DNA from 2 places in the Spongiibacter taiwanensis genome. Region 2 is predicted to be linked to the other one. Evidence: predicted binding sites of a transcription regulator. Region 2 holds the regulator's gene; the other holds the start of a gene.
The links. Region 2 encodes LexA, which represses DNA repair genes until DNA is damaged. Its sites were predicted from a motif close to ACTGTNTNTANANACAGT; they were not measured.
Positions count from the first base shown of each region.

Region 1: recN (DNA repair protein RecN) is a predicted target of LexA. The motif match lies at 2,546-2,563, and genes of this name have one in related genera.

Region 1 covers NZ_CP098455.1:2,791,248-2,798,922, reverse strand. The annotation lists gene dnaK (molecular chaperone DnaK) at 1-1,718, opposite strand, end outside; gene grpE (nucleotide exchange factor GrpE) at 1,840-2,403, opposite strand; gene recN (DNA repair protein RecN) at 2,588-4,255, shown strand; gene NCG89_RS12750 (thrombospondin type 3 repeat-containing protein) at 4,416-7,670, opposite strand.
Region 2 covers NZ_CP098455.1:356,981-364,655, forward strand. The annotation lists gene NCG89_RS01815 (mechanosensitive ion channel family protein) at 1-718, opposite strand, end outside; gene NCG89_RS01820 (DUF6763 family protein) at 983-1,300, shown strand; gene lexA (transcriptional repressor LexA) at 1,508-2,110, shown strand; gene NCG89_RS01830 (hypothetical protein) at 2,110-2,598, shown strand; gene NCG89_RS01835 (hypothetical protein) at 2,622-2,906, opposite strand; gene NCG89_RS01840 (hypothetical protein) at 3,111-3,596, opposite strand; gene topA (type I DNA topoisomerase) at 3,614-6,274, opposite strand; gene NCG89_RS01850 (DUF1653 domain-containing protein) at 6,391-6,660, opposite strand; gene NCG89_RS01855 (hypothetical protein) at 6,653-7,150, opposite strand; gene NCG89_RS01860 (universal stress protein) at 7,421-7,675, shown strand, end outside.

The DNA.
Region 1 (7,675 bases), 1.3 Mb from region 2:
TCCACTTCAGCCAGCGCCGCCTCAATAGCAGACTTCTCTTCCTCAGTCGCTTTGTCGCCCGCTTCCTCAAGGGTTTTGCGAGTGGCATTAGCCAGACCTTCGGCAGTATTGCGCGCCGTGACCAGAGCTTCGAACTTCTTATCCGCTTCCGCATTGGCTTCCGCGTCGCGAACCATCTTCTCAATTTCGGCCTCGTCCAGGCCGCTGGAAGCGGTGATGCGAATCGACTGCTCTTTGCCGGTGGCCTTGTCTTTGGCAGACACATGCAGGATACCGTTGGCGTCGATATCAAAGGTAACCTCAATTTGCGGCAGACCGCGGGGCGCCGGCGGAATATCGGCCAAATCGAAACGACCCAGCGACTTGTTGCCGGAAGCCTGCTTGCGCTCACCCTGCACCACATGGATGGTCACGGCGGTCTGGTTGTCTTCGGCGGTGGAGAACACCTGCGACTTTTTGGTCGGAATGGTGGTGTTCTTCTCGATCAGCGGAGTGGCCACACCGCCCATGGTTTCAATACCCAGGGTCAGCGGGGTCACGTCCAACAGCAGCACGTCTTTCACGTCGCCAGACAGCACCGCACCCTGCAGGGCCGCACCCATGGCTACCGCTTCGTCAGGGTTCACGTCTTTGCGCGCATCTTTGCCGAAGAATTCAGATACCTTGGCCTGCACCAGCGGCATCCGGGTCTGACCACCGACCAGAATCACTTCGTCAACTTCACTGGCAGACAGACCAGCGTCTTTCAGGGCGATCTTCATCGGCTCCAGCGAACGCTTGACCAGATCCTCAACCAAAGACTCCAGCTTGGCCCGGCTCAGCTTGACCACCAAGTGCTTGGGACCAGTGGCATCGGCAGTGATGTAGGGCAGGTTCACTTCAGTCTGCTGACTGGAAGACAGCTCAATCTTGGCCTTTTCAGCGGCTTCTTTCAGGCGCTGCACAGCCAGGGAATCGCCTTTCAGGTCGATACCGTTTTCTTTCTTGAACTCTTCCGCCAGGTAATCAATCAGGCGCATGTCGAAATCTTCACCGCCCAGGAAGGTGTCGCCGTTGGTGGACAACACTTCGAACTGGTGCTCACCGTCGACTTCAGCAATTTCGATGATGGAAATATCGAAGGTACCGCCACCGAGGTCATATACCGCCACGGTGCGATCACCCTTGGCCTTGTCCATACCATAGGCCAGGGCCGCCGCAGTGGGCTCGTTGATGATCCGCTTCACTTCCAGGCCCGCGATGCGACCGGCATCTTTGGTCGCCTGACGCTGGGAGTCATTGAAGTAGGCCGGCACGGTGATAACCGCTTCGGTGATTTTCTCACCCAAGTAGTCTTCCGCGGTCTTCTTCATTTTCTTCAGCACTTCGGCAGAAATTTGCGGGGGCGCCATTTTCTCGCCCTTTACTTCTACCCAAGCGTCGCCATTGTCGGCCTTGGTGATGCCGTAGGGCACCATTTTGATGTCTTTCTGTACCACGTCATCTTCAAAACGACGGCCGATCAAACGCTTGACCGCGTACAGGGTGTTTTTAGGGTTGGTCACTGCCTGGCGCTTGGCGCTCTGTCCGACCAGAATCTCGTTGTCATCGGTGTAGGCAACGATGGACGGTGTGGTGCGCGCACCTTCAGAATTCTCGATGACCTTGACCTTGTCGCCATCCATCACGGCGACACAGGAGTTGGTTGTCCCCAAGTCGATACCAATGATTTTTCCCATGTTTGTTCTCCGCTATCTCTCGCTGCCCGCACAGGGCATGAAACTGACTTGCTGTTAGATATTGGCCCGATGGCGAAAACTTCAAGACCTGCCGGGCCACCAATTCAAAAAAATGTCAAACTCAGGCGCCCTTGGCCACCACCACCATCGCCGCCCGCAGCAAGCGACCGTTCAAGGTGTAACCCTTCTGCATCACATCAATAACGGTGTTGGGCTCCACATTGGGGTTGGGCACCATCGCCATTGCCTCGTGAAACTCGGGGTTGAAGGGCTCACCAGTGGGATCAATCTGTTCGACATTATGGCGCGCCAGGGCATCCACCATGGCTTTCAGAGTCAACTCGACCCCTTCCAGCACCGGCTTGAGGGTGTCGTTTTCCCGGTCAGCCGAGGCCAGTGCACGGTCCAGGTTATCCACTACGGCCAACATGTCACCGGCGAACTTCTCCAGGGCAAACTTACGCGCGTTCTCGGCATCCTTCTCCGCCCGGCGCCGGGCGTTTTGGGCCTCTGCCGCCGCCCGCAAGGCCTGCTCTTTGGCATCGGCCGCTTCTTGGCGCGCCGCTTCCAGCTGCGCCTCCAGGCTGGGCTCTGCCTCAGCCGCCTCAGGGGTCTCTACCGGGGCCTCTTGAGACACCTCCTCGGGCGCCTCCTGGTTTTGAGTTTTGTCTTGCTCTTCAGCCACCTTTCGCTCTCCAATACAGGGCAAAAAACTGCGACCTTGCGTCGCGATGCAGGGGATATGGGGCTGCCCGGCGCGATTTCAAGGCACCCGAAAAGATTTTTGCCTGCCACGCTTGGGGGCTATTGTCGGACGCCCCAGAAATACTGTATAAATATACAGACAAAAATCTTTTCGCAGGCACCTTATGCTGACCCATTTGAGTATTAGCAACTACGCCATTACTGAAAGCCTCGAGATCGAGCTGGAGCGCGGAATGACCGTGCTCACCGGCGAAACCGGCGCAGGTAAATCCATCATGCTCGACGCCCTCGGCCTGACCCTCGGCGACCGGGCCGATAGCAGCATCGTTCGCCAGGGCGCGGATCGAGCGGATATTCACGCCACCTTCGACCTGTCCAGCATTGATCAGGCCAAGGCCTGGCTGTCAGAACGGGAGCTGCTGGATGGCGACGACTGCCTGCTGCGCCGAGTCATTACCAGTGAGGGTCGCTCCCGGGGGTTTATCAATGGCCAACCCGCCACCCTGCAAGACCTGAGGGAGCTGGGCGGCCTGTTAATTGACATCCACAGCCAACATGCCCACCAATCGTTATTGAAGAAGCCGTATCAGCGACAATTGCTGGACGCCTTTGCCCAGGCCAGTGACTTGGCAGAGCAAACGCATCAGCACTATCTGGATTATCAATCGCTGAACAAAACCCTTCAGCGGCTGGAGAGCCAACAGGCTGAGCAACATGCTCAGGAGCAATTATTGCGCTATCAGCTCGAGGAACTGGAACGGCTCAACCTGCAGCCGGGCGAAGTGGAAGAATTAGAGGCATTGCAGGGGCAGCTCGCTAACGCCGAGCAGATATTGAGCGCCAACCACCATAGCCTTGCCCTGTGCAAAGAGGGTGAGGTCAATGCCCTCGGGGTAATTCACCAGGCCCTGTCATCGCTGCAGAGCGGCGATTACCAGCACCCCAGCCAAAACAATGCGATTCAATTACTGGAAACCGCAAAGATCCAGATAGACGAAGCCGCCCGAGAATTGCAGCAGGTGATCGATGCAACCGAAGTCGACCCTGAGCGGCTGCAACAGGTGGAAGAGCGCCTCGACACCATTTATCAGACCGCCCGTAAACACCGAGTGGCACCCGAGGAGCTCCCTCGACTAATGGACGAATTTGCAGCGCAACTGGAGGGCCTCGACGCAACCGATGAAAAACTCGATCAGTTACGCACGCAGCGAAACCAGCTGTGGCAGTCCTATCGAACAGCGGCCGACAAGCTGAGCGAAAAGCGCCGGAAAGGTGCCGCTACCATGAAAAAAGAAGTTGAGAAGCAACTCGCCACGCTGGCCATGAAACACTGTAAAGTGGAGCTGGCCCTCAACCCACTAAGCAGTGAAGACGCTCATCCCTACGGCCAGGAAGAGGTGGAACTGCTGATCAGCACCAACCCCGGTGCACCATTGGGCGCGCTATCTAAAATTGCATCGGGCGGTGAATTATCGCGGATCAGCCTGGCTATCCAGGTTGTCACCGCCCAGGTTGCCGCCGTGCCTACGGTGGTCTTTGACGAGATTGACGTCGGTATTGGCGGCGCCACTGCAGAAATTGTTGGTCAACTGCTCAGCACCCTGGGCCAACGCAGCCAGGTGCTCTGTGTGACTCACCAAGCGCAGGTTGCCAGCCAGGGCGACCACCATATTCGCGTGCAGAAGGTCGGCGACAACAAGCAGCTTCGCACCGAGCTGACCTTCCTGACCCAGGAAGAAAAAATTGATGAAATTGCACGGATGCTGGGCGGCATTGCCATCACCGAAAACACCCTGGCCCACGCCAAAGAGATGCTGAGCACACGACACTAAGCACTCGACCTAACCACTCGACACAAGGGGAGAAGCCCCCATCTCCCTCCTCACCAAGCCGCCACCCCCCGAAGGCGGGGTTAAATAGGCAAACAACGACGATAAAAAAAGGGACGCCGCAGCGTCCCTTCTCTTTGTTGCATTGCCTGATTTGCAGGGCTTAGCCGCCGAGACCGCCGAGCAGACCCGGCAACAGCGTGGTCAGCTCATCCAGCGCCGCAGTCGGATTTTCTGGGTCGAGAATTTCCGCCAAGGCATCAAGACCAGCGTCACCACCACCCAGCGCATCAACCAGGTCGGTCACAATCGCGGTGGGATCTCCACCCAGACCCTCCAAAGTCTCCGTCAATGTCTCAAGGGCCGCTGTGGGGTCACCGCCACCGCCAATACCACCAAGCAGATCGGTAATGGCCTGAGCCGGATCATCACCCAATGCGGCCAGCAATTCCTCCAATGCGGCTTGCGGATCATCACCCACCAACTCGGTCAGACCGGCCAGCAACTCTTCGAGGCCAGCCTGAGGGTCGCCGCCACCCAGGCTATCAACCAATTCGGTTAATGCCGCCTGAGGGTCTTCACTCAGCGCCGCCAGCAGCTCTTCCAAGCCGAGACCGGTCGGGTCGCCGCCATCGAGCAGGTCCAGCAGGGTCTGCAGACCTGCTGCAGGATCATCACCGCCGAGCATATCAATCAGCTCGCCCAGCTGCTCAGGGAAGAGCTCCTCGAGCATGCCGAGGTCGCCGCCTTCTTCCAGGAATTCAGCCAGTGATGCCGGATCAAAGCCTTCACCCAGCAGGGACTCAAGCAGTTCAGGATCAATAGTAGCCGGATCCTCGGGTTCACTCGGGTCCACCATCACCCGCTCGGCACCAGTACAGGTGTCGTACACATAGACCGCTTCGTTGAGATCCACCGTCAGAATTTCGGCGTCGATCACCAGCTCTACCCGATCAAAATCCTGTTGGGTAATAAAGCCCAGCAGATATTTGGCATTGGAGGAGTAGTCTTCCAACGCAGGGAAGCTGAACGCACCGGGATCCAGGCTGGTGGCCGGGTCATTAGGATCAAAGGCCGGGAACAGACCGGTGAAGCCACCCAGACCGGAATTGCTCTGCACAATCCCCTGACCGAGCAAGGCAATCGCCGTGTTTTGACCCACACCGGCGCCACCATTTTGCACACCGTTGAGGTAGGTTTTTACGGTAAAGCGACGCGCCAGACTCAGATCCACAGTGCCGCCGGGCACGCTCACAATAAAGCCTACAACTTGACCACCGGCAATCGCCTCGGGGAAGTTGACCTGCAAGGTTTGCGAGCCGGTCACATTCAGGCCGCCATCACCGAGCAGCGCATCGAGCAGACCAACGTTATAGTTAATGATCGCGAAGGATTCGAGATCATTGTCTATCGCGTTATCAGGCGAGGTGACATCACAACCTTCCACCAGCGGATCGGTCAGCAGATCGGTCAGCGTACACACCAGCCCTGACTCGACAGTCGCCACCGTTGTGCCCATCGGCGCACCGGCTGTGCACTGGAAGTTTTGAGCAATGGCCGCCACATCACATGCATCACCGATGCCGTCGCCGTCAGAATCCAACTGGTCTGCGTTCGGCAGTGGGCAATTGTCGACTCCATCGTCTACGCCGTCGCCGTCAGAGTCTGCATCACATGCATCACCAATGCCGTCGCCGTCATAATCGGTTTGTGCAGTGTTTGCGACAGTGGGGCAGTTATCGACATCGTCAAGCACGTTATCAGCGTCGTTATCCGCCTCACACGCATCACCAACGCCATTCCCGCCGGCATCGGCCTGATCAAAGTTCGCTACCGTCGGACAGTTATCGCTACCGTCCAGAATGCCGTCGGCATCATCGTCGATATCACAGGCATCACCCTGGGTGTCGCCATTGGCCGCGCCCGCATCAGAGTTCACCTGATCGGTATTCGCCACCAGCGGACAGTTGTCAGTGTCGTCATTAACACCATCGTTGTCGGAATCGTCACAGGCGTCACCAATTCCATCACCATCAACGGTGTCTTCCTGACCCGGGTTGGCAACATTCGGACAGTTGTCGGAATTGTCACCAAACAGGTCGCCATCCGCGTCGTCCTGACAGGCATCTCCTTCACCATCACCATCGGTGTCAGTTTGGTCAGGGTTAACCACCAGCGGGCAGTTGTCCGCATCGTTCAGCTCGCCGTCACCATCAATATCCTGGTCACAGGCATCACCGACATCATCACCATCGATATCGCTTTGGTTGGTGTTGGCTGTTGACGGGCAGTTATCGAAGGGATCAAGCACCCCGTCATTATCGGAATCGTCACAGGCGTTACCCACACCATCGCCGTCGGTGTCAGCCTGGTCGGTGTTGGGAACGGTGGGACAATTATCAAAGCCGTTGTTCACGCCGTCATTATCGCGGTCTGCCTGGCAGGCATCGCCCACGTTGTCGCCATCAGAATCTGCCTGATTGGGATTCGCGGTGAATGGGCAGTTATCAGCACCATCGGCAACACCATCGGCATCATCATCGGTATCGCAGGCATCACCCAGACCGTCGCCATCGGTGTCACGCTGATCGGGGTTCGCTGTCAGCGGACAATTATCGACCGCATCAACCAGGCCATCGCTGTCACCGTCGTCACAGGCATTGCCCACGCCGTCATTATCCGCGTCTGCCTGATCGGCATTGGCAACAAATGGGCAGTTATCAGCGGTATCCGCTACGCCGTCACCATCGAAGTCAGTTTCACAGGCATCACCCACTCCATCACCATCGGTGTCGGTTTGCAGGGGGTTAGCGACATTTGGACAGTTATCAGAGGCATCCTCTGCGCCGTCGCCATCGTCATCGGCATCACAGGCGTTACCGAGGCCATCACCATCGGAGTCGGTCTGAGCAGCATTCTGCACTGAGGGACAGTTATCGACATTGTCGTTTACACCATCATCATCAGTGTCATCGCAAACATCGCCAATACCGTCGTTATCAAAGTCGGCTTGATTAGTGTTCGCCGCCAGCGGGCAATTGTCTGCTGTGTCGTCCACACCGTCGCCATCATCGTCGGTGTCACAGGCATTACCGGCGCCATCGCTATCAGTGTCAGCCTGATTGGCGTTCGCAACCGAGGGGCAATTGTCGATGTCGTCGGCAATCCCGTCGCTGTCCGCGTCTTCAAAGTCACACGCATCACCAACACCGTCGCTGTCGGAATCGGCTTGGCTCGAGTTGGCTACGCTCGGACAATTGTCCTCAGCATCCACCACACCATCGTTATCGGCATCCTGCGTTGTTGACGGATTACCGGAGCTACCACCCTTGTTGTCGTCAGCGGAATTACAGCCTGCCAGTTGCAGGCTGAGGGCGCTGCACACAAAAAGCGTGGCAATCAGCTTACTAAGTTGCATTTTAT
Region 2 (7,675 bases):
CGTTGGGTACATAGAGCGGCCGTGAGTCAAAAGTGCGAATGCGGGTCAGCCGCCAGCCGATATTCTCCACCGTCCCTTCAATATCTTTGTCCGGCGAGCGAATCCACTCACCGACCGAAAAGGGTCGATCCAGATAAATCATCAAGCCGCCAAAGAAGTTCGACAGCAGGTCTTTCGCCGCAAAGCCCACGGCAATGCCCCCAATCCCGCCAAAAGCCAGCACACCGGAAATGCTGTACCCGAGGTTTTGCAGCACCATGAGGCTGGCCACGATGATCACCGTGCTGCGCACCAGCTTGCCCAGCGCCATCACCGTGGTTTGATCGACCGGCTCATCGGCGTTGCGGTATTCGTCCGACAGCAGGCGCCGCTCGACCTGACGCACCAGCGACACCAGGAACCAGGCCAGAATCAGGACCACCCCCATTGCACGAGCCGAGGACAGCAGCGGGAAAATTTCAGCATCGGTGGAATTGCCCACCACCTCCAACACGTAGCTCGCGCCCACCGCCCAGAGCATGAGGATCAAAGGCCGGCGGCTGGCTTCCAGCAAGGAGTCGTCCCACAGGTTGTGGGTTCGGGCAAATCGCACCGCCAGGCGTCGCAAAAAAGCGCTCAACAGCAGATTGGCGCTCAACACGACCAGCACCGCGATAATGACCTCGCCCATCCAGGGATACTGTTCTGGCTGATATTCGGCCCACCACTGCTGCAACATGCCCTGCTACCTCCGCTGCCCGGTTATTCAGATTGCTTACTAAGGGTGGCAAATATATAAAAAACCAGCCTAAAAAACCCATTACTTTTTTGGGACAGGAAGATTAAGTTTGACCCATACACAAAAATAACAGGTGTAAATAAAGCGAATTCACGCTTTTTGTCTTTTGGGTATTAGCATCGAAGCACCTCGGGAAAATACAGACTCGGCTAACACAGTAGCTGTGTTAGCGTTAGTTCAGGCTCGCATGTTGGAGGAAACAATATGGCCGCTGTAAGACCACAGGTAGGACGCTGGTACAAAGAACTTGAGATGGGACAGGTATTTGAGGTGGTTGCCATCGACGATATGGGCACAGTCGATGCTCAGCTCATTGATGGCGAGCTGTGCGAATACGACAGCGAGAGCTGGCGTCAGCTGACACTGGAAGCCATTGAAGAACCGGAAGATTGGCGCAACGCCTTTGAGTTGAGCGACGACGACTTCCGCGATTGGGACGACACCATTGTTCCAGAAACGTGGACCAGCCCGCTCAATGAAATCGAGTCCGACGTCATTAACGGGATTCTCGACGATTACTGAGTAAGGCCCCGACTCTCCCTCCCTGCTCCCGCCATCTTCGGCGGGCCTGCCGCGCTGTTTTCATCGCCAGCACCCCTTGCCATCCCACGCAGCAACTCGCCTCCAGCTTGCTGTAGTGCTTGTCGCAAAAAGAAGGTTGCACACCTGTGATTACTGTATATACTCACAGGTACTGTATAGATAACCAGATACCGAGACAGCGCAAATATGGAAAAGCTAACCGCAAGACAGGCTCAGGTTCTGCAACTTATCCGCAACCATATTGATGACACTGGCTACCCACCCACCCGGGCCGATATCGCCAGGGAACTCGGCTTTCGCTCAGCCAATGCTGCCGAAGAGCACCTCAAGGCCCTGGCCAGAAAGGGAGCAATCGAAATTATTGCCGGCGCCTCCCGGGGCATTCGCCTGCCGGAGTCACAGGGCATTCCTATCATTGGCCGGGTTGCAGCGGGTAACCCCATTCTGGCAGAGCAAAATATTGAAGATTACTGCGATATGCCCGCTTCGATCTTTTCTCCCAGCGCGGACTACTTTCTTCGTGTTCGCGGCGACAGCATGATCAACATCGGTATTTTCAATGACGACTTACTGGCCGTGCACCGTTGTAACACCGCGCTGAACGGCCAGATTGTGGTGGCGCGCATTGATGATGAAGTAACGGTAAAACGCTTCAAGCAGCACAAGAACAAGTATCAGATCAGCCTGATTGCCGAGAACGATGACTACGCGCCCATTGAAGTAGACCTGCGTGAGCAGGATTTTGCTATCGAAGGGCTCAGTGTTGGCGTACTGCGCCGGGGGAATTAATGATGTCTAACATTGAACAGCTGTCTTTGTATCAAGATCACGCCAACACCAACAGCAGTGCTGCCCTCAGCGCGCCCCGTCCAGAGCGGCGCGAGTCTAGCAAGCCAGATGAAGCCAACATGCTGGACCAGGCCAGCGGTCTGAACGAAATCAAATTGACAGGCAACAGCCATATGGCCAAAGCCCTGCTTGCCGGAGTGTTGCTGGAGTTGAGCGGTAGCTCGGATCAACGCTGGGTATGCTGGGTTGGACCTCGCCCCCTGAAACCCCTGCTCGACGCCGGCAGCAGCCTCAGAGGCCAGCGAATTCTTCAGGTGGTTGCCCAGAACGACAATCTTTGCCAAATCGCTGCCAGGGCGCTGGAAACAGGCCGCAGCCATACCGTTGCCTTGCTGGTTAGCGAGACGCTCAGCAGCGCTCAGCAGAAATTGTTGTCAGATGCCGCCCGGGCGGGCAGTGCAGAGTGCCTGATTATTCGAATGGCGTAATGACGCCCGGCACCCATTGGTAATTAATGCAGGGTCTTTGATGTGTCCATGTCGAGGGTGTCGACTTCGTCTTCTTCCTCGGCGTTCAAGGCCGCCTCATCGTCCATCACCGCAGCGGCTTCAAGCCCTGCCTGAACCATAGCGCGGGCTACCTCCAGGCAAGATCCGGTGATATGACGCCGAGTTTCGTCGGAAAACTGGATTACAAGCAAGGGCTTCTCGTCACTCTCTGCTTTCTGCAGGACGATATCGCCGTTCGCTAATTCCACCAATTCAAGATATGACAGCACAAACGATTCCTTGGTCATTGAGGCCCCTCATCAGGCGCCGTAGCCGGTAGTGTACCAAATGGCATTGCAACGCTGCTAATTTTGCTGGCCTGCAAAATGGGCGGCGTGGCACTTGGCTTACACGCGCTGCTTTCAGACTACGCCCACTGACGGGGGACAGGCAAGGAAAGATGGTGATGGCGGTCAGGCGCAGCGGTGCGCGGCACCTCGATTTTGCGACCCTCAGTACTCCATCAGCGTCGCCCGGTGGCGATTGATGATACTGAGCAATTCGTCGTACCACTGTTGCAACTCATCCACGTCGCGGGAGTGGGTGGCCAGGCTGTCCCGGGCGATCAGACCAGAAACTTCCGCCGTCATTACCGCGCCCGGCGCATTGATAAAAGTCTCGCTCACCATGGCCTTGAGCCAAGCGGTGTGGCGCTCCCGGTCGGCCAGCTCCACGATTTCCGGCGGCATCTCTCGGCCTTCAAAATCCCGGGCAAAGTAATTTCCGGCAGGCAATTGCTGAGGAAATTTAGGCTGTTGGGTGATCATATCGGCAAGGTGGGCGCGGTAGGCCAGCTGTAATTGCCAAACCACCGCATCGGCCATCGCCCTGGGGTAATGGCCACCCCAGTGGGCGCCGCCCTCCTCTGCAAGGGCGGCGAGAAACTGCTTGGCAAAATGGGTATGCAGATTGCACTGCCCGCGATAGGACTCTCTCATTGCGCGTGTCCCTCCGGTTACTTGGCCGACTTTTTGGCTTTGGCGTTTTTATCCCGCACCTGCCATTTGCCACCCTCGTAAAAGGCCGACCAGCCCGATGGCTTACCGTCGACTTCAGACTGGACATACTGCTCTTTGCTCTTGCGGCTGTAGCGAATAACCGTGTCCCTGCCCTCGTCATCCTGCACCGGCGCAGAGAACAAGAAAGTGTACTTAGGATCAATCTCGGCCTTGTGAGGAAGAATCTCCTTCACCAAGGGCGCGCGGGTCTCCCGATTACGCGGGAAGCCACTGGCGGCCAGAAACAGCCCCGAAGCACCGTCGCGCAGGACGTAGTGGTCGTCGACTTTCTCGCACTGGAGTTCGGGCATGTCGACCGGATCCATCTTCGGCGGCGCGGGCTCGCCGTTCTTGAGCAACTTCCGGGTGTTTTTACAGCTTTCGCTGGTACAGCCAAAATACTTGCCGAAACGACCGGTCTTCAATTGCATTTCCGACCCGCACTTGTCGCATTCGATGGTCGGTCCTTCATAGCCCTTGATTTTGAAGGCGCCCTTCTCAATTTCAAAGCCGGCACAATCGGGGTTGTTGCCACAGATATGCAACTTGCGACCTTCATCAATCAGGTAGCTTTCCATGGCGGCATTGCAGATCTTGCAGCGGTGCTTGCTGCGCAGTACCTTGGATTCCGCCTCGTCATCTTCGCTATCGATGCTGACGAACTCTTCACCGGGAACGAGATTGATTGTTTGCTTGCAACGCTCCTTGGGCGGCAATGCGTATCCCGAACAACCCAGAAATACCCCGGTGCTGGCGGTGCGAATCTGCATGGGACGGGAGCAATTTGGGCAGCTAATATCGGTCTCGGTCGGCTGGTTGCTGCGCATCCCCTTGGGGCCATCTGCCTCCGCGGTTTCCAGGGCCTGCTGAAAGGCGCTATAGAATTCATCGAGCAGCTTTTTCCAATCCTTATCGCCCGAAGCCACGCTATCGAGGGACTCCTCCATGCGTGCGGTAAAGCCATAATCGAGCAGATTGCTAAAGCTTTCGACCAGGCGATCAGTAACGATATCGCCCATCTTTTCAGCGTAAAAACGACGACTCTCTACTTTGACGTAGCCCCGATCCTGGATCGTCGAAATGATGGAGGCGTAAGTTGAAGGCCGGCCAATACCACGTTTTTCAAGCTCTTTGACCAGCGCCGCTTCGGAGTAGCGCGGGGCTGGCTTGGTGAAGTGCTGACTGGGATCGACTTTGACCAGCTTCAGGGCATCGCCGACTTTGACATCGGGTAGTACCTGATCTTCGTCTTTTTTGCTCTGCATGGGCGGCTGCACTGCCATAAAGCCATCAAAGCGGACCACGCGACCCCGGGTGCGCAACTCAAAGTCGCCAGCATTGACCACCACCGAGGTGCTGGTAAATTCGGCCGGCGCCATCTGACACGCCACAAATTGCCGCCAAATCAGTGTGTATAGCCGCTCAGCGTCGCGTTCCATTCCCTGAAGCTGGGTCGGCTGTACATTGACATCCGAGGGACGGATCGCCTCGTGAGCCTCCTGCGCGCCTTCTTTACTGCTGTAAGACAGGGGCGCATCCGGCAGATAGGCCTTGGCAAAATTATTGCCGATGTACTCTCGACAGGCCTGCACCGCCTCCTGGCTAAGGTTGGTCGAGTCGGTACGCATGTAAGTGATGTAGCCCGCCTCGTAAAGCCGCTGAGCCAGCATCATGGTTTTCTTCACCCCAAACCCCAGCCGCGTGCTGGCGGCCTGTTGCAGGGTAGATGTGATGTAAGGCGCCCCTGGTTTGGAGCGAGTGGGTTTGTCCTCTCTCGCGGCAACCTCAAATTGGCTTTCCTGGAGGGCCGCCACCGCTGCCATCGCACTGGTCTCATCGCCGGGACGGAAGTTTTCGCCGCCCTGCTTTTTCACCTCCAGCCGCAGCGCCCCGGCATCTGCCTTGGTGTCGGCAAACACTTGCCAATATTCCTCGGGCACAAAGGCGCGAATTTCCTTTTCCCGCTCAACAATCAGTCGAACCGCAACTGACTGCACGCGGCCAGCTGACAGGCCTCTGGCAATTTTCGCCCACAGCAGTGGCGACACCATATAGCCAACAACCCGGTCCAGAAAACGCCGCGCCTGCTGGGCATTAACCCGATCAATATCCAGTTCAGCCGGACGCTCGAAGGCTTCTTTGATCGCCTTTTTGGTAATCTCGTTGAACACCACCCGGCGATAACGTGACTCGTCTCCGCCAATCGCCTCACGTAGGTGCCAGGCGATCGCCTCTCCCTCCCGGTCAAGGTCCGTCGCGAGGTAAATGGTGTCGGCTTTTTCGGCCAGCTTTTTCAGCTCGCTAACCACTTTTTCTTTGCCGGGCAGTATTTCATAGTGGGCAGCCCAACCGTTTTCCGGGTCCACCCCCATCCGGCTGACCAACTGCTGTTTGGCCTTCTTCTTTTTATGAATTTCTTTCTGCTCGGCGGACATTTTGCGGGTTTCGGCCGCTGCTTTAGCCCGCGCCTTGGGGTCGACCGGCTTGGAATTGCTGCCACTGGTCGGCAAATCCCGAATATGACCCACGCTGGATTTCACGACGAAATCCGCGCCCAAATACTTGTTAATGGTCTTGGCCTTGGCGGGTGACTCCACAATAACGAGAGATTTGGCCATAGTGTCCTTCTACAATTCGTTGAATCTGCGACGCCAGCGGCTGGCGAGGCGACATATATAAGTGTTCAAAATCCGGGGGTCAAGGACATTCGCGACAAGTAAAAGCCACAACCAAACTATAACGAGCTTTCCATATCGTCGCTAACCCTTTCAAATCGAAGAATTTTTTCCCCATCAATTTCAACATATTCCAAGAACATCTGGCTTGGTCTCACCCAGAGTTCGCGCTCGCCGTAGAGCGGCCGATATACCACCACCACTTCACCCGTCTCACTGTGACGAGCTGTGCCGTAGACCTCGTACAGCCCTCCTTTATAGTGCCGGTATTTACCCGGGGCTGGCCCCAGCGCCATTTCACTCAACATGTCACCTGTGACTTCAGGCATTGATCACCGCCTCCCCCTTTTTTGTCTCAAGACCGCCATCGCGAATGATGATTTCAAGGACCTGCGACAACGCTTCAACCGTCTGTTTGTCTGCCCGGCGCTCGCGCCAATAGAGGCTCAATCCCAGACCGGTATACTCCAGCAACTCCGCATCCTCAGGAAAACGCTGCTGGCCAATAATCTCCCGCAAGGGGTCGTCGACGGCCAGCTCGTCATCCTGGGGCTCATCCTGGGGTGTCAACCAGAGAATCCAGCGATTGCCGGGCTGGCGATTGTGAATGGGCCGGGTGTAGCTCACCACTCTCTCCTGCGCCTCCCGGCGGACCCGCTGCCGCCGGGTCTGAGGAAGCGTCGTCACCCTGACCTGAAGCCCCTTCAGGCGCGCCGCTTCGCGCAGGCGAGTTTGCCGCTGCTGTCGGGGGCTCGGCAAAATCCAGATTATCGGTGCCAGCATAAAGGCGATGACGGCGATACCAATCAACCATCCCATTTTTATCTCCCTGTTTTCGGCCGTTTAGTGTAGCCCAGTATCCCAATAACCCGCTGCGGGCGGGCGCAGTGCTTGTTCACAACGAGCCCGGATTGTACCCAAGCCCCGCGTGAATAAATTGACTGACATTCAAAATCGCCAACAATCTCTAAAGATTTGATTCACGTCACCACAGACAGCGATTTACGCGCTAACCTGTTTTTACCGATAGCGAGTTTTAAAGATCGAGAGCCAGATTCGCCTCGCCCGCAAACTCCAGGAGAAGCACCCATGCCAAATTATCAAAAGATCATCGCCGCCATCGACCTCTCTGAAGAGGCCAAGCCCGTCCTGGAACGCGCGGCCGGAATGGCAAAACATCACACCGCCGAACTGCATTTGGCCCATGTTGTTGAGCCACTGAGCATGGCCTATGGCGGTGACATTCCAATGGATTTCGCCAGCATTCAGGAACAGCTGCAAGAACAGGCTGAGGCGGGCATGAAATCCTTCGGTGAGCATTTTCAGGTGTCTGCCGAGCGACGC